Regions from separate parts of the Bradyrhizobium sp. Leo78 genome, predicted to be linked through region 3. Evidence: riboswitches for the same ligand, from Rfam matches in the RefSeq annotation. Region 3 holds a riboswitch; each other region holds the start of a gene.
The links. A riboswitch is a leader RNA that binds a small molecule or an ion and turns the genes downstream of it on or off. The one in region 3 is predicted to bind cobalamin.

Region 1: it holds a riboswitch for cobalamin, as region 3 does, so the genes downstream of both, AC5ZG1_RS06835 (DUF1636 domain-containing protein) here and AC5ZG1_RS41840 (DUF1636 family protein) in region 3, are expected to answer to the same signal.
Region 2: it holds a riboswitch for cobalamin, as region 3 does, so the genes downstream of both, AC5ZG1_RS06790 (TonB-dependent receptor plug domain-containing protein) here and AC5ZG1_RS41840 (DUF1636 family protein) in region 3, are expected to answer to the same signal.

What each region holds. Positions count from the first base shown of each region.
Region 1 is NZ_JCAMOT010000004.1:66,349-73,283, reverse strand. Features, by position in the region: gene AC5ZG1_RS06860 (CbtA family protein) at 1-390, opposite strand, end outside; gene AC5ZG1_RS06855 (CbtB domain-containing protein) at 397-579, opposite strand; gene AC5ZG1_RS06850 (hypothetical protein) at 605-904, opposite strand; gene cobS (adenosylcobinamide-GDP ribazoletransferase) at 933-1,715, opposite strand; gene cobT (nicotinate-nucleotide--dimethylbenzimidazole phosphoribosyltransferase) at 1,716-2,771, opposite strand; cobalamin riboswitch at 2,846-3,026, shown strand; gene AC5ZG1_RS06835 (DUF1636 domain-containing protein) at 3,137-3,586, shown strand; gene cobU (bifunctional adenosylcobinamide kinase/adenosylcobinamide-phosphate guanylyltransferase) at 3,583-4,116, shown strand; gene cobW (cobalamin biosynthesis protein CobW) at 4,120-5,133, shown strand; gene cobN (cobaltochelatase subunit CobN) at 5,152-6,935, shown strand, end outside.
Region 2 is NZ_JCAMOT010000004.1:55,342-62,276, reverse strand. Features, by position in the region: gene cbiB (adenosylcobinamide-phosphate synthase CbiB) at 1-912, opposite strand, end outside; gene AC5ZG1_RS06800 (ABC transporter substrate-binding protein) at 914-1,795, opposite strand; gene cobD (threonine-phosphate decarboxylase CobD) at 1,805-2,794, shown strand; gene AC5ZG1_RS06790 (TonB-dependent receptor plug domain-containing protein) at 2,826-4,673, opposite strand; cobalamin riboswitch at 4,924-5,124, opposite strand; gene AC5ZG1_RS06785 (hypothetical protein) at 5,484-5,885, shown strand; gene AC5ZG1_RS06780 (DUF3551 domain-containing protein) at 6,144-6,392, shown strand; gene AC5ZG1_RS06775 (response regulator transcription factor) at 6,448-6,935, opposite strand, start outside.
Region 3 is NZ_JCAMOT010000077.1:1,622-8,556, reverse strand. Features, by position in the region: gene AC5ZG1_RS41865 (cobalt-precorrin-6A reductase) at 1-447, shown strand, start outside; gene cobJ (precorrin-3B C(17)-methyltransferase) at 423-1,157, opposite strand; gene AC5ZG1_RS41855 (precorrin-2 C(20)-methyltransferase) at 1,154-1,885, opposite strand; gene AC5ZG1_RS41850 (precorrin-8X methylmutase) at 1,888-2,517, opposite strand; gene cobG (precorrin-3B synthase) at 2,517-3,680, opposite strand; gene AC5ZG1_RS41840 (DUF1636 family protein) at 3,778-4,149, opposite strand; cobalamin riboswitch at 4,244-4,460, opposite strand; gene AC5ZG1_RS41835 (hypothetical protein) at 4,578-4,778, opposite strand; partial or broken gene AC5ZG1_RS41830 (CobD/CbiB family cobalamin biosynthesis protein) at 4,831-5,126, opposite strand; gene AC5ZG1_RS41825 (hypothetical protein) at 5,148-5,330, opposite strand; partial or broken gene AC5ZG1_RS41820 (IS256 family transposase) at 6,429-6,935, shown strand, end outside.

The DNA of each region.
Region 1 (6,935 bases), on a different contig from region 3:
AGGGAGGCCAAGACCAGGCGCCGCGACAAAAACGGCGAACCCGGCAAGGCCCCAAAACAGACCTTCGCGCCAATGGACCGGTCGTTGCCGAAGCGCATAGATGCCGGTGAGCAGGAGGCCGAAGCCGATCGCGGTAAGGACGTTGGCGGCGACGGTGAGGGCGCTGCGCTGGAAGCCCTCCTCGGGCTCCCATTCCGCATCGTGATGATGGTCTGCTTCAGCGCTGCCGGCGTGGGAAGCCTTGTGGTGTGCATCGGCCGCAGCCTTCTCGAAGACCTCGCTCTTCTGGAGCAGCGGCACCGTTCCGAAGAACTGAACCACCGATATCAGCGCGCCGACGATCAATCCGGCAAGCGATGCCGCAAACACGATCGATCTGAAGACGTGCATCTGTCGTCAGTGACAGGGGAAAGCGTTGGCATGGCGCACGTCGTGGGCGGCGTTATGGACGGCGCTGATGTGCGAAAAGCCGACCATGCCGACGACGAACAAACCAAGAGCCATCGCCAGAACGGCCTGAACGATGACATTCGTTCCGGTGGCAACGGTGGTAAAATTGGCTGATTGCGTCTGCTGCATGATGATCCTCGTTCGGCAAGTCATTCTAGCCCACGGCATCATCAGATGCGACCGAATTTTTTAGCCGGCGACGGACGTCGCGGCTGGTGAGATGAAAGTTGTCCGTTTCCCGGATGCTTCTCGCGGCCAGTTTGGCGCGGGCCGCCGCTTCGAACGAATCCCGGTGTATCAGGTAGAAATCGATGCACTGCTGTGACGAAGGCATGCAGCCCAGCAGCGTCCGGAATGCGCGCCGGTGCATGACGCATATGCCCATGTGTCCGGAGGGACGGAATGCCAATGAATCGATGTCGCTGCGCCAGATCGGTTCGCCTTCGTCAGACATCGACGATTCACTCGAACATAGGCGCAGATCACATGGCCGACCGGATGACGGCAGCAACGCCGAGCAGGAAGCCAACCTCGAACACCTGCTCGATGGCCCCGAGTACGTCGCCGGTATAGCCGCCGATCGATCGTCGCGACCACAGCGTGACCGCAACTGCCAGTGCGATGCCGCAAGCGATGCCGCCAATAAGCGCGATCGGGGCATGCGTGTCGGAGGTCGCGGCGAGCGGTGCCAGCGCGAGCAGCGCGACGATCGTCGCGAAACCGATTTCGCCTGCCCGGAGCGGAGAGGGCGCATAGGCCACCTTCATCGCGGAGGTGTTACCCGCATATTTCATCCAGCCGATGATCGGCAAGCCCACGGCGCGACCGCCGGCTCCACTTGCAATCAGCGCCGCCGCACCAATCCATGCCGGCATCTCAGCAAGCGCAGCGACCCGCAATGCGACCGCGAAGATCAGCGCGAGCGTGCCATAGGTGCCGATCCGGCTATCCTTCATGATGGTGAGACGCTGTTCGACCGTCCAGCCGCCGCCCAAGCCATCAGCGGTGTCAGCCAGGCCATCCTCGTGGAACCCACTGGTGAGAAGGACGCTTGCCAACACTGCCATGAGCGCCGCGATCACTGGTCCTAATACGAGCGAGCTCAGCAGAAGAGCCGCCGCCGAAACCAAACCGACGATCGCACCGACCAGCGGGAAAAACTGCGCCGAGCGGACCAGCCACTCGGAATCAGGCGCATCGTTCGAAGCGCCGACAGGAATGATGGTGAGGAATCGGACCGCGTCGCGAAGACGATCCAGGCTCATCTAGATCCTTCCTTCCAGCACATCGCTGAGGTCGGCGACGTCGGTCAGCAGGCGGGACGCGGCGCGCACCAGCGGGACCGCCAGTAGTGCGCCGGTGCCCTCGCCAAGTCTCATGTCGAGAGCGAGCAACGGCTGTGCCTGAAGTGCCGCCAATACGATATCGTGACCTTTCTCGGCCGACCTATGCGCGAAGACGCAATAGTCACGCGTCGCCGGCGCCAGCCTGACGGCGACGAGGGCGGCGGCGGACGAAATGAAGCCGTCGATGACGACCGGACGGCGATGTGCCGCTGCACCAAGCGCGGCGCCCGCCATCATCGCGATCTCGAGGCCGCCGAATTCCCGGAGTACCTCGAACGGCGCGGTCGCATCGCTGCGATTGGCTGCCTTGTGGATGGCGGCGCGCTTGCGGGCCATGCCTGGCTCGTCCTGGCCTGCGCCGACGCCGATGCAATCATCGAGCGGCGCGGGCGCCAGCCGATGCACCAGCAGCGCTGATGACGCCGTGTTGCCGATTCCCATTTCGCCGAGCGCGACGATGTCGGCCCCAGCATCGATTTCACTGGAAGCTATGGCAAAGCCGGCCGCGAGCGCCTTGTGCGCGTCCTGGGCCGACATCGCTGCCTCACGCGCAGAATTCGCGGTGCCGGTCCGAATCTTGATGCTGAGGAGATCGGGATGGGAAGGCAGCTCGCTGGCGACGCCGGCATCCACGATGCGGATCCCGACATCTGACGCGGCCGCAAAGGCGTTGGCGCTCGCTCCGCCTGCGAGATAAGTCCTCACCATCGCGGCCGTCACGGCGGACGGATATTGCGAAACGCCTTCTTCCGTCAATCCGTGATCACCGGCGAATACGAGCAGAACGGCGTTTTGCAGCGCTGCGGCGGATGGATGCGCGATCATGCCGAGTTGCACCGCCAGGTCTTCGATTCGTCCCAGTGAGCCCGGCGGCTTGGCTTTGCCGTCGATTCGCGCGCGCATCGTTGCGGCAAGCGTCTGATCGAGCGGAGCGATTGCGGGAATTTGCCAATCGGATGGGATTTGGAAGGTCATGGGCTCCTCGTGCGCGCCTTAAGTGACCGAAGCAAACGGGCGGGTCAACTGCGGTTGACCGCCGTCGCGGGGACAGCTAGCGTGGCGGCGATGGTCCTTCCTTCGGGAAGGTGAAAAAGGGAAGTCGGTGCAATGCCGACGCTGCCCCCGCAACTGTAAGCGGCGAGCCAAAGCCGAGGCCACTGGGATGACCGGGAAGGCGGCGAAAGGCGACGACCCGCGAGCCAGGAGACCTGCCATCGCGCATTGTGCTTTGGAGGTTCGTCGGGCGGGGTGCACCGGACGGAATGAGTTCGATGGTCTTCCCCCGTCGAACGCGATCCAACAAAGCTCGCGGCCGTCATGGCCCTGACTTGAGCATCGTGATGGATCGCAACGACGTCGATCAGCAAGATACTGATTCTCGCCCGGGCGAATATTTGCCGCCGACTGCGCCCGGCGGTCCCGTCGTCGTGAGCGTATGCGTCACCTGCAAGACGTCCGAGGGCGTGTTGGCCGGGCCCGCCATGTTCGACGCGATCCGGGTCGCTACAGGCAAACGCGACGCGGCCGTTCAGGTCCGGCGCGTGCAGTGCTTGAGCGTGTGCAAGCGGCCGACCACGGTCGCGGTTTCGAGCTCGGATGGTTACACCTTCCTCTTCGGCGATCTCGAGCCCGAGGGCGCCGGTGCCGTCGCGTCTTTCGTCGATTCCTATCGCAAATCGACCTACGGCCTGGTGCCGTGGCGCGAGCGCGCCGAGATCCTGCGCAAGGGGATGGTGGCGCGGCTGCCGCCCGTTCGCTGGTCACCCGAAGATGGCAGCGCTCCGAAATGACTGATCTCTCGACCACGCTGGTACTGGGCGGCGCACGCTCAGGCAAATCGGCTTTTGCCGAGCGAATGATTGCCGAAAGCGGCCTTGCTCGCGTGTATCTGGCAACAGCTACCGCAGGCGATGAGGAGATGCAGGACAGGATCGCGCATCATCGCAGCAGGCGCGGTTCGGATTGGACGACCGTGGAGGAGCCGTTGGCGCTCATCGATGCCTTGACGCAGGTATCGCGACCCGGCTGCGCGGTCCTGGTCGATTGCCTGACACTCTGGCTCTCCAACTTGATGCTCGCCGGGCGTGACCTCGATGTCGAGGCGAAACGGCTCGCGGAATTTCTAGGCGTCGCCGCAAACCCCGTTGTCCTGGTGTCGAACGAGGTCGGTCTCGGCATCGTGCCCGAAACCAGGCTCGGCCGCGATTTCCGCGATGCGCAGGGCCGTCTCAATCAGATGGTCGCCTCAAGCGTTCCCAACGTCGTGTTCGTCGCGGCCGGCCTTCCGCTGTGGCTCAAACGTTCCCTTAAGGAGTCCTGAAATATGTCCCGTGTTCCAGTCACCGTGCTCACCGGTTTTCTCGGTGCCGGCAAGACGACACTGTTGCGCTCGCTTCTGACGCAAGCCGACGGCCGCCGCATCGCCGTCATCGTCAACGAGTTCGGAGATGCCGGTTTCGACGGCGGTCTTGTCGAGGAATGCGCGGCCAAGGCCTGTGCGCCCGGCGACATCGTCGAGCTGACCAATGGCTGCATCTGCTGCACGGTCGCCGACGATTTCATTCCGACCATGGACAAGCTGCTGACGCGCGACGAGCCGCTGGACGCGATCGTGATCGAGACCTCCGGGCTGGCGCTGCCGCAGCCACTCTTGAAGGCGTTCGCGTGGCCCGCGGTCCGCACGCGCGCAACCGTCGATGGCGTGGTGACGGTCGTCGACGCGTTGGCGCTATCAGAAGGACGCGTCGTGCTCGACGAACATGCGGTCGCGGCCCAGCGCGCCGCGGACGAGGAAATCGATCACGACGACCCGATCGAGGAAGTGTTCGAGGATCAGCTCGCCTGTGCCGACCTCGTGGTCGTTTCCAAGAGCGATCTGGTGTCGCCGGATGTGCTTGCCGGGATCGAAGACCGGCTTGCTGCACAATTGAGGCAAGGTGTCCGTGTCGTACGCTCCCATGGAGCGCTTGCGCCCGACGTCCTCATCGGGATGAAGGCCGATGCCGAGAACGACCTCGCTGCGCGGGCCGGGCATCACGGAGAGGAAGAGGAGCACGATCACGACGATTTCGACAGTATCGTCGTAAGGCCTGCGGCGGCCGAGAGCGTCGAGGCGATGCGCGCACGGGTCAGCGATGTCCTCAGTCTCGCGGGGGTGCTGCGCGTCAAGGGCCATGCGCGCATCTCCGAAAAGCCTGCGCCGATCGTGGTGCAGGCGGTCGGCAGCCGTGTTGAGCTGGCGTTCGCCCGGCCCGACGCCAGGCAGGCCGAGCATCTTGTCGTGATCGGCCTGAAGGGCTTCGACGCCGATGCCGCACGTCGGGCGCTTGCGGGATAGCCTTTCGAAGGGCGATCAATGCATCTGAAACTCGACAGCGGTGGCAGCATCGACGACGGAGATGTCGCTCGCGACCTCGGCCAGGAAACCGCCGACATCGTGATATTGTCCGCCGCGGACAGTGATCTCGCGGCCTTCGGCGCTGCGCATGCGGCATTGCCTGCGGACTTCCCGAGTGTCCGTCTGACCAATCTGCTGGCTCTTGGTCATCCCGCTTCTGTCGATCTCTATGTCGAACGTACGCTCAGCGAAGCCAAGATCGTCGTTCTTCGGATGCTCGGCGGCGAAAGCTATTGGCCGCACGGTGTCGAAAGCCTTCGGCGCGATGCGATCCAGCGCGGGACGTTGTTCGCCTGCATTCCCGGAGAAACCGACTGGAACGCCGCATTGGCTGCGCGCGGCACGCTGGGCGCCGACGAGACCTATGAACTGTGGCGCTATTGTACCGAAGGCGGCATCGACAACGCGCAGTTGGCGCTTTGCTTCGCTGCGAATCTGATCGGCTACGGCAGCAGGCCGCCCTCGGCGCGGCCAATGCCGGCCGCCGGCTTCTGGAACGGCGAACCTGTCACGGACCAACGCCCAAACGCTGCCGTAATCTTCTACCGCGCCCTCGTCGCGGGCGGCGATACCGCTGCGATCAATGCGCTGTGCTCGGCGCTGGGGGCGCGCGATCTCAATGCAGTCGGGCTCTATGTCACGAGCCTCAAGGACGAGCGTTCGATCGCGTTCCTGCGCACGGCGCTCGCCGCGCACCCACCTGACATCATCGTGAACGCAACAGCCTTTGCGACGGCGACCGCGCGCGAGAATGCGGGGATATTGTCCGAGACCGATTGTCCCGTGCTGCAGGTCGCTCAGGCTGGCATGTCCCACAAGAGCTGGGAAAGCTCGACCCGCGGCCTCAATCCGCGCGACCTTGCTATGCATGTGGTCCTGCCGGAGGTCGATGGGCGCATCTTCGCCAATGCCATCGCATTCAAGGAAGCCGGCCAGAGCATTGGCTCCTTCACGCCGACGGCCTTTCGGCCGGTCGAAGATCGCGTGGCGGCGACGGCCGATCTTGCCGCTGCGTGGGTGCGGCTACGCCGTACGCCAGCGAGCCAGCGACGGGTCGCCATTGTCCTCGCCAATTATCCCAACCGCGACGGCCGTCTTGCCAATGGCGTCGGTCTGGATACGCCGCAAAGCCTGATCGGAGTCCTCGCTGCGATGAGGAACGAGGGGTACGAGATTTCCGGGGCACCCGATGATGCGGCCGACATGATGCGGTTGTTGCAGGAAGGTCCGACCAATGCGCTCGGAGACCGCGCCTTGCGGCGTGGTGGCGCATCATGGCCGCTTGCGGAATACGGCGCGGCATTTAGTGCACTCTCTCCCAATGTTCAGCGTGCGGTCACGGAGCGTTGGAATGATCCCGTCCATGATCCGCATGTCGCCAATGGCGTGTTTCGTCTCGGCCTGCATCGCTTCGGCAACGTCGTCGTCGGCGTACAGCCGGCGCGAGGTTACAACATCGATCCCAAGAGCTCCTATCACGATCCGGACCTCGTTCCGCCTCATCACTATCTGGCATTCTATCTTTGGCTGCGCCGCGTGTTCGATGCCCACGCGATCGTGCATCTCGGCAAGCATGGCAATCTGGAATGGCTGCCGGGCAAGAGCACCGGGCTTTCCGCCGATTGCCTGCCGGACGCGGTGCTCGGCCCGTTGCCGCATCTCTATCCATTCATCGTGAACGATCCCGGCGAAGGCATCCAGGCCAAGCGCCGGACATCCGCAGTTATAATCGATCATCTGAC
Region 2 (6,935 bases), on a different contig from region 3:
CAGCTTGAGTGCGCGGCGGATATCGGCAGAACCGGCATTCATCCGGGCGCCGGCGTTGAGGAAGGGGTCATCGACGAGGCGGTCGCCATAGCGGCGAGGCCCGGCCAGGGCGAGACCGAGCGCGCCTGCCATGGCGCTTTCCGGCCAGCCCGCATTCGGCGATCTATGCTTTGAAGCGTCGCGCCACATGACTTTGAATGCCTGCGCGACGGAGCCACCTGCAATCGGCGCAGCGAGTGCGATCAGTACCGCAGCCAGTCTTGCTGGGACGAGGTTGAGCAGATCGTCAAGCCGCGCCGCCGCCCAGCCAAAGGATTCGTGGCGCGGACTGCGATGGCCGATCATGGAGTCCGCGGTATTGACGACCTTGTAGACGAACAATCCCGGCAACCCGAGCAGCGCCAGCCAGAACAGCGGCGCGACGACGCCGTCGGAAAAATTCTCGGCGCTGGATTCGATCGCCGCGCGCGAGACGCCGCTGGTGTCGAGCTGTTCGGGATCGCGGCCGACGATCATGGACACCGCGCGCCTTGCCTCGGCAAGTCCGCCGCCGGTGAAGCCGGAGGCGACCCTGTTGACATGTTGATAGAGGCTCCGCTGCGCGATCAGGATGGAGGCCACGAGCCCTTGGGCTGCTTGCCCGAGCAGCGTCCACCCGAGCGTGGCTTCCAGCAGCAGGCCAAGGCCGCCGCAGATCGCGACCAGCAGGCCCGTGCTCAGGCATCCCGCGGCCCTGCGCCGTGTGGCCGACCATTGCTCGCGGTTCAGCGCGCGATCGAGCAGGTCGATCACGGAGCCCATCAGCGTCACCGGATGAGGGAGACGCCGCCACAGCAAATCCGGATCGCCGATAAGCGCGTCGAATGCGATCGCCAGCACAACGATCAGGATCGTCTCGCTTCCCGCCAGCATGTCATCGCGCCACACGGCCGAGTTCGGAGACGAGGCGTTCCAGCGCCTCCGAAAGCATCGGCCCGCCGCAGACCGTCAGTTTCTCCGGAATAACCAGTCGCTTCGACGGCGGATAGAAACGTTCCAGCGCCGGATGCAACAGGAATGCCTCGCCTTCGTCCTCCGCGAAGTCGCCGCCGTCAGATACAAGGAGCAGATCGGGTCTCAGCTTGACGATCGCCTCCAGCGACGCAAAACCTCCAAGCTTGTAGCCGAAGTCACTTGCCGCGTTGTTGAGGCCGATCGTGGCCAGCATGGAACTGATCAGACTGCCGCCGCCCGAGACCCAGCCGCGCCGCGACAAGGCGAGCACGCGATAGGATCGCTGCGATACCGCCTCCCTGGCGTGCTGGATTGCCGTGTCCAAGCGCCGTATCTCGGATGCGGCGCGATCCTTCTGGTGCAGCAGTTCGCCCATTTTCCGAATCTGGCTCTTCACGTCCTCCAGCGAACGCGCAGCGTCGAATTCGATCACGCGGACGCCCTTGTCCTTCAGCAACTCCCGTGTTGCACGCTTGGTGAACTTGCCGGCGACCACGGCGGCCGGTTGCAGGATCAGCACATCTTCTGCTTCGCCCGATAATCGAGGGTAGGCTGCGGCTTTTTCCGCGTTCCAGGAGCGGGCGGGGTCACGCGAATAGGGACTGAGGCCGAGAATCTGGCCCGGATCGGCCAGCGCCAGCAGCAGTTGGTCGGTGCACACATTGATGGAAGCGACGCGCGGCAGATCGGCTGCATGGGCGGCATGTGCTCCGAACAGTGCCGCGAGTAACAAGAACGTTGCGCCGATCGCCGGCCGCGTTAGGCCAACAAGGGTCTCGCGCAGGAGCGCGATTGATGGCATGAAGCGATTATGAAGCACGGCGGTGATCTGACGGAAGCTATTGCGCACCACGGCGGCGAGCCTGCGGACTGGCTCGACCTGTCGACCGGAATCAATCCCTGGCCGTGGACGATTCCGCACTCCATTCCAGACAGTGCGTGGACGCGCCTGCCATCGCGGGCCGACGAACAGGACCTCCTCGCCGCCGCGCGCGAAGCTTACGGCGTGCTCGACGATGCAGGCATCGCGGCCGCTGCCGGCACGCAGACGCTCATTCAATGGATTCCCCATCTCGCCGGGCCCGGAGCGGTCGCGATCGTCACTCCGACCTATGGCGAGCATTCGGCTGCGTGGAGCAGCGGAGGCCGAGAGATTATTGCATTGAATGATCTCTCCGCGCTGCCTGACCGCGCCATTCACGCTGTCGTCGTCAATCCCAACAATCCGGATGGACGTATCGCGGACCGCAGGGCGCTCCGGCAGGTTGCCGAACGGCTCGATCGTCGCGGAGGCTGGCTGGTTATCGATGAGGCCTTTGCCGATGTCGATCCCGGCATCAGTGCTGCCGCGATGAGCGCCAATCTTCCCATTCTCATACTGCGTTCCTTCGGCAAGTTCTATGGGCTCGCCGGACTTCGCCTCGGCTTCGTGATCGGCCGACGCGATATCGTCGAACGTATATCGGCGGCGCTGGGCCCCTGGCCGGTCTCCGGCCCAGCGCTTCACCTGGGCACGGCCGCCCTGCGGGATCGATCCTGGGCGGATGCGATGCGTGCGAAGCTTGCTCGCCAGTCCGCCAAACTCGACCATGTCCTGACAGAGGCCGGTCTTCAGCTTGTTGGAGGGGCTACGCTCTTTCGCCTTGCCTCCCATCCCGATGCCCCGACGTTGCACACCGAATTGGCCCGACGCCACATCTGGTGCCGGAGCTTTAACGGCGCACGCGAATGGCTGCGATTTGGCCTTGCGTCGGACGATGGTCTCGATCGCCTGGCCAGCGCGCTTGGTTCGGTCAAATAGCATACCCCGCGCGCGCATCATCACATCCGCTTCACCAGTGGGCACTGAACCCGGCGTAAGCCGCAGGTCCGGTCGTGCCATAGTTGTACACTTCCTGATAGTGCTCATTGAAAATGTTCTCGCCGCGCAAGTACACCTTCCAGGTCTCATCGATCTTGTATTCGGTGTAGAGATCGACGCGGACGTAAGGGGCGAGCGGCAGCGTCTCGTTTGAACCGCTGTAGCGCGTGGATACCGCGAGCACGCGTGGCTCGATCAGCCAGCCCTCGATCGGTGTGATCGGGAACGAGAATCTCGCCAGGTTTTCCGGCCGGCGCGCCAGCGTCAGGCCGGTCGAGAGATCCTTAGCCTGCAGATAGGTATAGGCGGCGTTGAATTTCAGGTAGCCCGGCAGAATATCGACGTTGACCCCGAGTTCCAGTCCGTCGGTTTCGGCACGCGAGACGTTGACGTAGTGCCCGAGCGGGTGCGCCGGATCGGTCACAAAGTCGATCAGGTTGCTGAACCTGTTGCCGAAGCCTGTCAGCGAAACCACAACGCGGCCTCCGAACAGGCTTTGGTCGATGCCGGCATCGTAGCCGAAGCTCTCCTCGGGACTGAGCGCGGAATTGCCATAGGTCGGCGCATAGAGCTGATAGAGCGTCGGGGCCTTGGCGCCTGTCCCGGCGCTCGCATGCAGCTTGGTGCCGGTCTCGGCGATCGTGTAAGCCGCGGTGGTTCGCCATGTCTCGAACCGTGCCACATCGACGACGTCGTCAACCCGGCCGCCCATCGTGATGTTGAGCCGCTCGCCGATCGGCAGTTGCCAGAGCGCAAACACTGAATTGGTGTCTTGCGTGCCTGCGAGCTGTGGCGTCGACGCTCCAGGAATCGGCAATAGGTTGGTGGTGGAGGTGCTCGCCGTTTCATGCTGCACACGCGATCCGACGATGAGCGATCCTAGCGGGCCGACCTTCAGGTTGCCCTGATATTCCAGGCCCGTGCTGTCGCCGACGAAATTGGAGAGGATGGATGTCGTGTTCTGCGGCAGTTTGTTGATCTTGTAGGTGACGTCGTCGAACGAGCGGTCGATATGCGTCTCAAATGCGCTCACGCTATGGGTGAGAATGCCGCCGAACGTGTCGAACGACGCGCGTCCCCAGACCTGTTCGAGCAGGCGCGTCGCGCTCGACGGCGTGTCCGGGAACGTTCCGGAGGCCTGATCATAGGCGGACCGCGTGAATGAGGCCAGCATGCCCGTCTCCAGCCGTACGCCTTCGCCGGAATCGTAGCCGACGCGTGCCGAACCGCCGACGCGGTCGAAGCCATCGCGCTCGAGCGGGCCATACTTGGCTTCGAGCGCGGGGATGCGATAGCCGTAGCGTGAAAAGCCGTTGCTGTGCTGCCCGCTTCCCGTGAACGCGTAGGACCACGGCCCAGAGGTTCCGGTCAGCGCTGCGCTGGTGCTCGCCGTGCCGTAGCTTCCGCCCTCGGTGCTGACGTCGAGTTGTGCCGGACCGGTGCCCTTCTTGGTGATGATGTTGACGACGCCGCCGATCGCGTCAGATCCGTAGAGCGCGCTCTGCGGTCCTTTCAGCACCTCGATCCGCTGCATCGCGCCCGGGGCGAACATCGCGAAATCGAAGTCGCCGCTGGCGGCGGTCGGATCGTTGACCCTGATGCCATCGATCATGACCAGCGTCTGGCCGGTATTGGCGCCGCGCAAGCGCACATTGGTCGTCGCGCCTGGTCCGCCGCTTTCGGTGATATCGAGTCCCGGCACGGTCCGCAGCGCATCGACGAGCGAGGTCGGATTGCTGGTCGCGAGCATTTCGTGCGTGACCACGCTGACCGAGCTTCCGGTCCGGCTCGCCGGCTCCAGTGTACGGTCGGGAGTCACGACCACTTCGGGAGTCGCGGCCGGCGCCTCGTTACCGGGCGCCGGGCGCGCAGGATGGGTTGTTGAAGACCTTTGCCTATTCCTCGGGGCCGGCTTGGACCGGACCTCCGGATTGATGACAACAGCAGGAAGCTGTTCGGGACCCGATTGGGCCATGGCGCCAGTGTGACCGCACGCAGCAACGGCCGCACACCCGGCAAGAAAACGCCGCAAGTTCATTAATGCCCTTCCGCCGACCCACCGTCGAACGAGTTGATACCCGTCAACGGCCGGTCTCCTGGCTTGCGGTCGTCTCGCGATCCGCCTTCCCAAACCTGCTTGGCAGGCCCAGTGGCATCCGGATCGCAAATAGTCCGCTTACAGTTGCGGGGGCAGCCGCGGCATTGGGGAAGATTCCCGCACCGCGTTCCCGTTTCACCCTACAAAGGGCACCGATGACGCGCGCAAAGAAGCACAAGGCGGAGCAAAACTCAAATCGATAACGATCAGAACCCAACAGCATTTTTGCGGATCGCTGATAGCGGCGACCTGAATGACGAACACAGAAAGTTGCTGACGGGCGAAGGGACAGCAGATGACAAATCCTACAGCCTTATGCGAGCATCACATGCCACCCACACGCGTCGCTAAACTTGGATGATGCCGTTCATGTGAGCATCGACAGATTCAACGGAGGAACAGGAAATGTCGATCCCATGCAAACTCGAACGTAGCCTCCTCAGCCACGACGAGTACGAGACGATCCGCCTCACGCATCATCCCGCCATCTATGACGTCGAGCCGGCTGATCTTGCGGACATGCGATCCCGCTTGCGCAAGATGCGCGACAAGGAGCGAACGCTCGGCCGACAAAAGCGGCGAGAGATGCGCGGGAAAGGCCAGCCTCGCGGCGCGAACTTCCCCGGAACTGCCGATCGTCCATCACAACGCAAGCAGGTCTTTGCCGCGGCACTGAAGCGGGTTAACAGCGAACTCAGGCGTCTTCACAACCTGGCAGCTCGCACCGCCAATGTCGAAGCGGCTCGAAAGGCTATCGCGCTGCGTCGGGCCGCGGACTTCATTCCCTATCCCTCCGCCGGATCGACCGCCAACGAAGGGATGGTGCCGCGCTTGAGCACGCGTCGAAAAAAGATCGTCACGGGCGCGCGAATCGGACGGGTGTCGCAGGCGACGAAAGTCGCCCAGGCAATCCGCGATGCACGAGGGGCGTGAGCCGGCGCTGATCGAGTTGGTGACAGCTTCGCTGCCATCGAGATCTTTGAAAAGCACGGGGCTCTACCCATCCTACGGAAGGTCTGAACCTGTAATGCCTGTTCTCGACACCCGCGTCGTGGCTTCAGAATTCGGTGGCGCGATCCTGATCGGCGCGCTCTAGGGAATCTTGTCAAGCTGGCCCCCGGGGAATCATGTATTTTCAGGCGCGTCCTCCTTCGGCACTATGGAGATATCCTCAATGAGCGAGGTGATCTCATGCGCTACCTGATGGCACTCTTATCTGCGGCCGGCTTGATCTGGATTGCCGAAGCTGGTCCCGCTACGGCACGGGACTATCCCTATTGCCTGCAATCTCGAACCACTGGGATTCCGGGAGATTGCTCCTTCCGCACGCGGGCGGCATGTATGGCCGCGGCGTCGGGGCGAGGGGCCACATGCGCCGTCAATCCGCGCGTGGCATTCGGGCGATATCACCGGCGGGGCCGTGTGAACTCCAGCCAATGATCCAATACTCGCTGCGTAACCCGGCGCGACGACTGCCGCTTGAATTGTCTGCGCCTCAGGGCGCAACCAGCTTCTTGCGAATCGCATAGCGAACCAGCTCGGCTGTGGATGACATGCCAAGCTTGCGCATGGCGGACGCCCGATGGGTTTCGACAGTCTTCACGCTAAGCTTCAAGATGGAGCTGATGGCCTTGTTGGTATGCCCCTCTGCAATCAACTGCACGACGTTCTGCTCCCGCGATGTGAGGAGCGCACTGGACTTGTTCTGTTTGTTGAGCTGGTAGTCGGTCAGCAATTTCTCCAACACGACGCTGGTAAAGTAAGGTCGGCCGTCGAGCAGAGCTTCGATTGCTGAAATGAGATGCTTCCTGGCGTCCGATTTGAGCAGGAAGCCACGTACCCCGGTCAGAAGAGCCTCGGTCAAAATCTCCTCACTTTCATGCATGGTGAGGATCAACACTTCCGAACGCAGACGAAGCGTCTTGATGCGGCGGCTGACTTCCAGTCCGTTTACGAGGGGCATGGAATAGTCGGCGATGATGA
Region 3 (6,935 bases):
CCTTGGGCCAAGGCGACTGACGATAACTGGATCGAGGTTGCGGATGTCGCGTCCGCCGTCGCCGCCTTGCCGGAAAATCGGGCGCGCGTCTTTCTTGCCATCGGCCGGCAACACATCGCGCCGTTCGGCGCGAAGCCGCAGCATGCCTACACCTTGCGATTCGTCGACCCGCCCGAGGGCGCACTGCCATTCGATGCCGACGTCATCGTGTCGCGCGGGCCATTCACTCTTCAAAGTGAGCTGGAGATGATGCGCACGCGCGGCATCGAATGGATTGTCGCCCGCAATTCCGGGGGCGAAGGCGCGCGCGCAAAAATCGACGCTGCGCGTGCGCTCGGCCTTCCCGTGATCATGATCTCGCGGCCGCCTCTGCCTGAGCGGACGCGGATGGAAAGCGTGGCCGAGGTGATGCAATGGCTCGGTCATCGGGCGTGCCTCGGCGCATAGACCCAGCGGCCAACGCGTCGCGTCGCCGAATTGCCGATGATCACGAGCGTACGCATGTCGGCCATCTCGGGCAACGCCTCGCTCAATTTGATCATTTCAATCCGCTCATCGGGTGTGCTGACCGCGCGCGCGAATATCACGAGACGGTCGCCGCACCCGGCCTCCTTCAACACTGAGAGCGCGCGTCCAAATCCCTCCAGCCGGCTCGCCGAGCGCGGATTGTACATCGCGATGGCAAAATCAGCTTCGGCCGCAAGCCGCAGCCGTTTCTCGATCACCGCCCACGATTTCAGATTGTCGGAGAGATTAATGGCACAGAAATCGTGTCCGAGCGGCGCGCCGGCGCGCGCGGCCGCCGCCAGCATTGCGGTCACGCCAGGGAGCACCCGGATCGGAAGCCCCTGGTATTGCGGCGTCTCTTCGAGTGCTTCGAACACGGCAGAAGCCATCGCAAAGATGCCGGAATCGCCAGAGGATACCAGCACCACGTTGCGTCCCTCTGATGCCAGCCGCAATGCGTGGGCTGCGCGTTGCAACTCCATGCGATTGTCCGACGGATGGAACGTGAGCCCTTCGCGCGGCGCTACGCGCGCGACATAGGGCGCATAGCCCAGAATGTCGGTCGCGGTAGCTAGCGCGGCCGTCACCTCCGGCGTGACCAGCGCCTCATCGCCCGGCCCAAGTCCCGCGATCGTCAGCGATCCCGTCATGCGATGTTGTCCGCGCGCCATCCCGTTCCATGCACGAGCACGATTGCAAAATAGGGGCAATCGGTTTCCTCGACATCGACCAGCCGCGCAACACGCTCGCCCGGCATGGTGCCGCGCTCGACCAGCCAGGCATCATTGAGACGACCGGCGGAGGCGAGCGCACGGCGCACCTTTTGGAGGTTGCGCCCGGTCTTCATGACGACGAGCGCGTCCGAATTGCGCATCCGCCGTTCGAGTTCATCCTCCGCCATTGTGCCCATCAAGACGGTCGTCACGTCATCGCCCAACGCAATCGGCTGACCGACCACATTCCAGCAGCCGGCCATGCCCGGAATGCCCGCGATCACCTCGATCTCGACGCGGCCTCGCAGGCCCGCGTGCAAATGCATGAAGGAGCCATAGAAGTAGGGATCGCCTTCGCAGAGCACGACGACATCGACCGCGAGCGCAAGCCGCGCCAGACGCTCCGCCCATTCTTCATAGAAGCCGGCGAGCACGCGAAGGTAATCCGGACTGTCGAAGGAGAGCTCGGTGGTGACCGGATATTCCATCGGATATTCGGAGACATTGGCGGCCAGCATGCCTTCGACAATGCGGCGGGCCTGACCGGGACGCCCTTTCTTGCGGAAATAGGCGACGTGCCTGGCTGCGCGCACCTCGCGGTCCGCGCGCACGCTCATCAAGTCCGGATTGCCTGGCCCGAGGCCGCAGCAAATGATGCGCCCCATCGCTATTCGCTCCGGCTCGCGAGCGCGTTCACGGCGGCGACGGTGATCGCCGAGCCGCCGAGGCGTCCTTCAATTGTCAGGGCGGGCGCCGGCGGATCGGCCATCAGCGCGGCCTTGGATTCAGCCGCGCCGACGAAGCCGACCGGACAGCCAATGATTGCAGCCGGCCTCGGGCAATCGCGATCCTCCAGCATGTTGAGGAGGTGAAACAGCGCGGTGGGCGCGTTGCCGATCGCGACAAGGGCGCCATCGAGGTGCGGTCGCCACAGTTCCAGTGCCGCGGCCGAACGGGTATCGCGCATGGATTGTGCCAGTACGTGAACGGCGGGGTCGCCGAGCGTGCAGACGATGGCATTGACCGCCGGCAACCGCGCGCGTGTAATCCCCTCGGACACCATACGCGTGTCGCAAAGTACGGGCGCGCCGGCCTGCAGCGCATCCCGCGCCGCCGCCACCATGCCGGGCGTGAAACGGATATGGGCCTCGAGCCCTACCATGCCGGCGGCATGGATCATGCGCACGGCCACCTGTTCTTCATCGGGCGTGAAGCGCGTCAAGTCCGCCTCGGCGCGGATGGTGGCAAAGGACTGTCGATAGATCGCTGCACCGTCGGTTTCATAAATGTGCGGCATCAGCGTCCTCCCGCCAGCATGGAGGGATTTTCGATGATGACGCCGTGGCTCAAGCCACGCATAACTGGCGCGGCGCGCGGCGAGCCGTCGCGGATGAGATCGAATCCGGCGCTGGTCGCAACCAGCGTGATCGCGGTCGCCCCGGAATGCGCGCAGCCCTTGGCGCAGCCCGAAACGTGGAGGCGCGCGTCCGCGGCGATGTGCGGCGCAAGCGCGGCAGCCAGCGTGCGGGTATCGGCAAGAGCCTCGCGGCAGCGCGGCGCGCCGCTGCAAGCGATGACGCGAAGCGCTGGGTCATCGGCCTCGGTGATGAGGTCCGCACCGCGCGGCATCGTGCGTGCTCCCTCAGCAAGAATCATCCGCCACGGTGTCATACGCAACCCTTGCGCATCTGCGGCAATAAGCCGAAGCGCCGAATGGGGCAGTTGCCCGAATGCGACGCCGACCATCGCACCCAGCGGACAAAGACCGGGACGAGGCACAGCGATCGTCGGTGCGGGCTCGGTCCTACCGAGCAGTGCATCCGGCAATCTCGCGCCGGCCATGATGTGGGCGGCCATGCGCCCTCGCCTGCCGCTGGTGCCGCCTGAGGTAATGAACCATTCGGCAAGCGCGACTGCAACGCTCACAGCGTCGCCGCGCGTAACGGAGCGACCAAACTCAGCGCCATCGGCGCGCACCAAAAGGCCGCCCGCGCGGCCACGCTCGATCCGAATGTCCGCGGATGCGCCAGCAAGCACCCGTTCCTTGCCGTCATCGACAGCGAAGCCAAATTTGGTCGGAAGAGCTAGCCCACTGCCGGCAAGGGCCTGCTCCAGTTCGGCTGCGAGCGAACGCGTGTCATCGCCTATGCCCCAGAACGGTGTCACCAGGATGTTGCGATGCGACTCGGCCTCCGGATCATGGTCAAGCAGCTTCAATTGGGCGAGACCGTCGAGCAGAGACAAGTGTCCCTGATCACTCACGCCTCTGATCTGGAAGTTGGCCCGGCTGGTCAAGTCGATCAAGCCGTTGCCGTAACACTCTGCCAGATCAGCCAGCCCTGCCGCCTGTGCCGCATCGAGCCTTCCGCCATAGGGGCGCACGCGGACCACGAGCCCGTCGCCTGACTGCATCGGCCGCAACGCGCCAGGGCACCAGCCCTTGATAGCGACCGTACTCATGACGCCTCGCGCGGCGCAGCCGCGATCGAATTTCGGCGCGTCTTCCAGAGTGATGCCAAGCCAGTGACGACCGTGACAGGGACTTTTGCGAGCGTGTTCATTCCGCGGCTTCTGGCAGGGCGGCGATAGGTGGAATGCGAGCGAGCGATTGTTTGCGGAAGATCTCCGGCCGGCTGCGCCATGGCACGATGCCATCGGGTGCCGCCGCGTAAGCTGACGCGCCGGCAATCACGTCGTGCGCGTTGCCATCGGACAAGCGACCGTAGACATAGGACCACCGTCCCGGCGCGCTGAGCGCGACCGAGCAGCCCTGGTTACAGGCGGACAGGCATTCGACGGGAACGACGACGCCGTCAGGCACGCCCGCGTCGAGAATAGCGGCATGCAGGCGCGCACCGGGCGTAATCTCGCCTTCCCCGAGCGTCTGGCCCGGGCGGCATGTGATGCAAACGTGAAGAGTGACGATCATCGCCCCTTCCTGAATTGACGGCGGGAAGCGATGAGGTGCACGAACCGTCCTTGAGGAGGCTTCGCTTTCCCCGTCGCGGAACACCCCGTCCGCCGGTCTCAACGTTGCGCTGGCAGGTCTCCCGGCTTGCGGAGCAGGGTCTTTCCCTTCGATCCCCGCCTTCCCGATCCCCAGGGGATCAGTGGCTTCGGGCATCTCTCCGGTCACGGTCGCGGGGGCGGCTGCTTTTCAGGCCAAGCCGTTTGGCTCGAGCCCTATCGCATTCCCTCTTCGCCTGTCGCAGAACAGGCACCAACGCGGGCCGACCATTTGCTCTGGGCCGCAACTTGTCAAGCCAAAGGGACCACGCCGGATGATGTCCGAACCAGATGCCGCCGAGGACGGGGACATCGTCGCGCCCGAGGGCTCCACCGACGCCCGCCACGCCATCAAAATGGCGAAAAAGGAGATGGTCCGCGAAAGATCAGGGCGACCAAGGGCGGCGAAGAGGGACTGATCGGGCGCAGGTGATAAGCCAGGGCTAGCTCGGTAAAGCTTTCGTCGATCACCAGACGGCCGACACGCGGCAGGATCGAAAGAAGTTCACTCTGATCATGATGCTTTCCGTCGGGATCGTTCGGGTTGACCACGATCGCGAGCTCAGCCCTCGCGAGCGCCTCGAGTTCCCGCCGCGATGGTCTCGTGATACGCTCGCGGACCGCTGAGCCGCTCGCCGAGCGCTCCAGCTATGGCGGCTTCGAGCCAGCCGGCATTAATCGAGCGGCGCCGGTTCGCATCGCGCATCATGCATGACCACCCTGCGAAGACCGGGGCGCGCAGCACGAAGAGAACAGCGGTCAGGCGAGCTGGAATGAAGTTTGCCACATCATCGATGCGCGCGCCGCAGCCCAACCAAGGGCTTCGTGTCGCGGCGTATGATGGCCGATCATAGAGTCCAGTGCGTTGATCGCCTTGTAGCCGGCGATGCCAGGTACCCCACCCCGACCAAGCCGGGATTTCTACTTCAGCAAATATGCGCCTGCGAATTGTTCGGCCATCACCGCACGTTCTTCTTCAGTTTGACCCAAATGCGACATCGACCCGTGATGGTCCTTCGCATCCAGCGTATGATGGTCATTTCGATTTAGCACCTCCTCCATCCCTGCCGGATCAGGCTGCGTTGTCTCGTCGAGGATCGGCATGGGCATTTCGGTGGCAGGGCCTGGCGCGGCGAACGCTAAACTAGTCACAACCGATAGCGGAATGCCGAGTTGCACTCGGGGGAAGCTCCCTTCGAGGGCGTGATCGCGGCCTCGTGGGAGGGCCGCTACAGGTCACCTCCGCGGCCGAAGTCTCTCCGCGAAATCATGAAGCAAAAGGAAAGCAATGAGCGCGATTGACCACTGGTGAGTCGTGCGACATACGGATCTTTCTTTACAGGCGTCTCTGGTTGCTCAAATATCTTCTGCGGTGGGTCAGATATCCCCCTCCACATCTGTCACAGATAGGGAGGCTCTTCTATGATCCTATTCAGGATAGTCTTCGCAGTAAGCGCTATCTTGCTAACCAGGGATGCATTTGCGGAGCCGGCGAATCTGGATCGGGACAGCCCCATTTCGCTTTGGGTCGCCAGCAGACTGCACCGATCTGGGAATGACATACGTGAGGAGTGATTCAAAAGGGGACGGTGACAAATGCTGGACTGGAACGAAAGTGTATTGTTCAGGTTATCCCGCCCCTGAAGTTGCATTCATCGGTTATGATGCTTGTGACGGTTTTCAATGTCATCGAACGATGTGCGGTAGCAATCCCAGTCCGGGTCCGAGGGTAATCGCAAGTGAGTCTTGGTACTTCTGTCCTGCCTGCGGCAGTGCAAATATTAGAAGGATCTTGAGATTGAACAAAGTTCCTAACGCACAGATTGCGGGTGCTTGTCCGTGGCGATATTTCTAGGTTCGTGATCATTGGGCAGTGCGTAGGCGCAGTCAGCGCACATGATCGCCCGCTTGTCGCCGATGCAGGTCCGATCCTTGCCGCCGTTGTGCTTGCAATCGCGGCATTTGAATAGGTAGTCACCTGGCGCGCGCAAGATTGACGGAGCGGATCGCTCGAATTTTCGCCGACGTTCAGCGCCCGCATCGACCGGGTGATCGATTAGGCTGGCTACTTCCGGTATTGGCCCTTCGGCGACCTCGTCATAGGGAGCTATGCGGGAAACTGGGTGATGACGGACTGAGATAGGCGGCGTATCGAGGCGGGTGTCGAAGCCTGCCAGAACCTCTCAAGGAGAGCGATACGCCATGAACGAGACTAGCAACATTGTCCCGCTCCGTCAGCCCGACGAGATCGACGATCCACTGACCAATATCCTGCGTGCTGGTGCGCGGCAGCTTCTGGCGCAGGCCGTCGAGGTCGAAGTCGAGACCTTTCTTGCCACGATGAAGGATTTGAAGCTTGCCGACGGACGCGCCCGTGTCGTGCGGCATGGTTACGGCCCGGTGCGAACGATTGCGACGGGCATCGGTCCGGTCGAGGTCGCGCGGGCGAAGATTCGCGACCGTGGGGCGGCCGGCGATAGTGAGCGGATCCGGTTCGGCTCGGCGATCCTGCCGCTGTGGGCACGGCGGACCAGAAGCCTGGATGCGCTGTTGCCGATTCTGTACCTGCGCGGCATCTCGACCGGCGATTTCCAGGAGGCGCTGACGGCCTTGCTGGGCAAGGACGCACCGAACCTGTCGCCCGCGGTGATTTCCGGGCTGACCGCGGAGTGGCAAGGCGAGTACGAGCGCTGGCAGAGGCGCGATTTG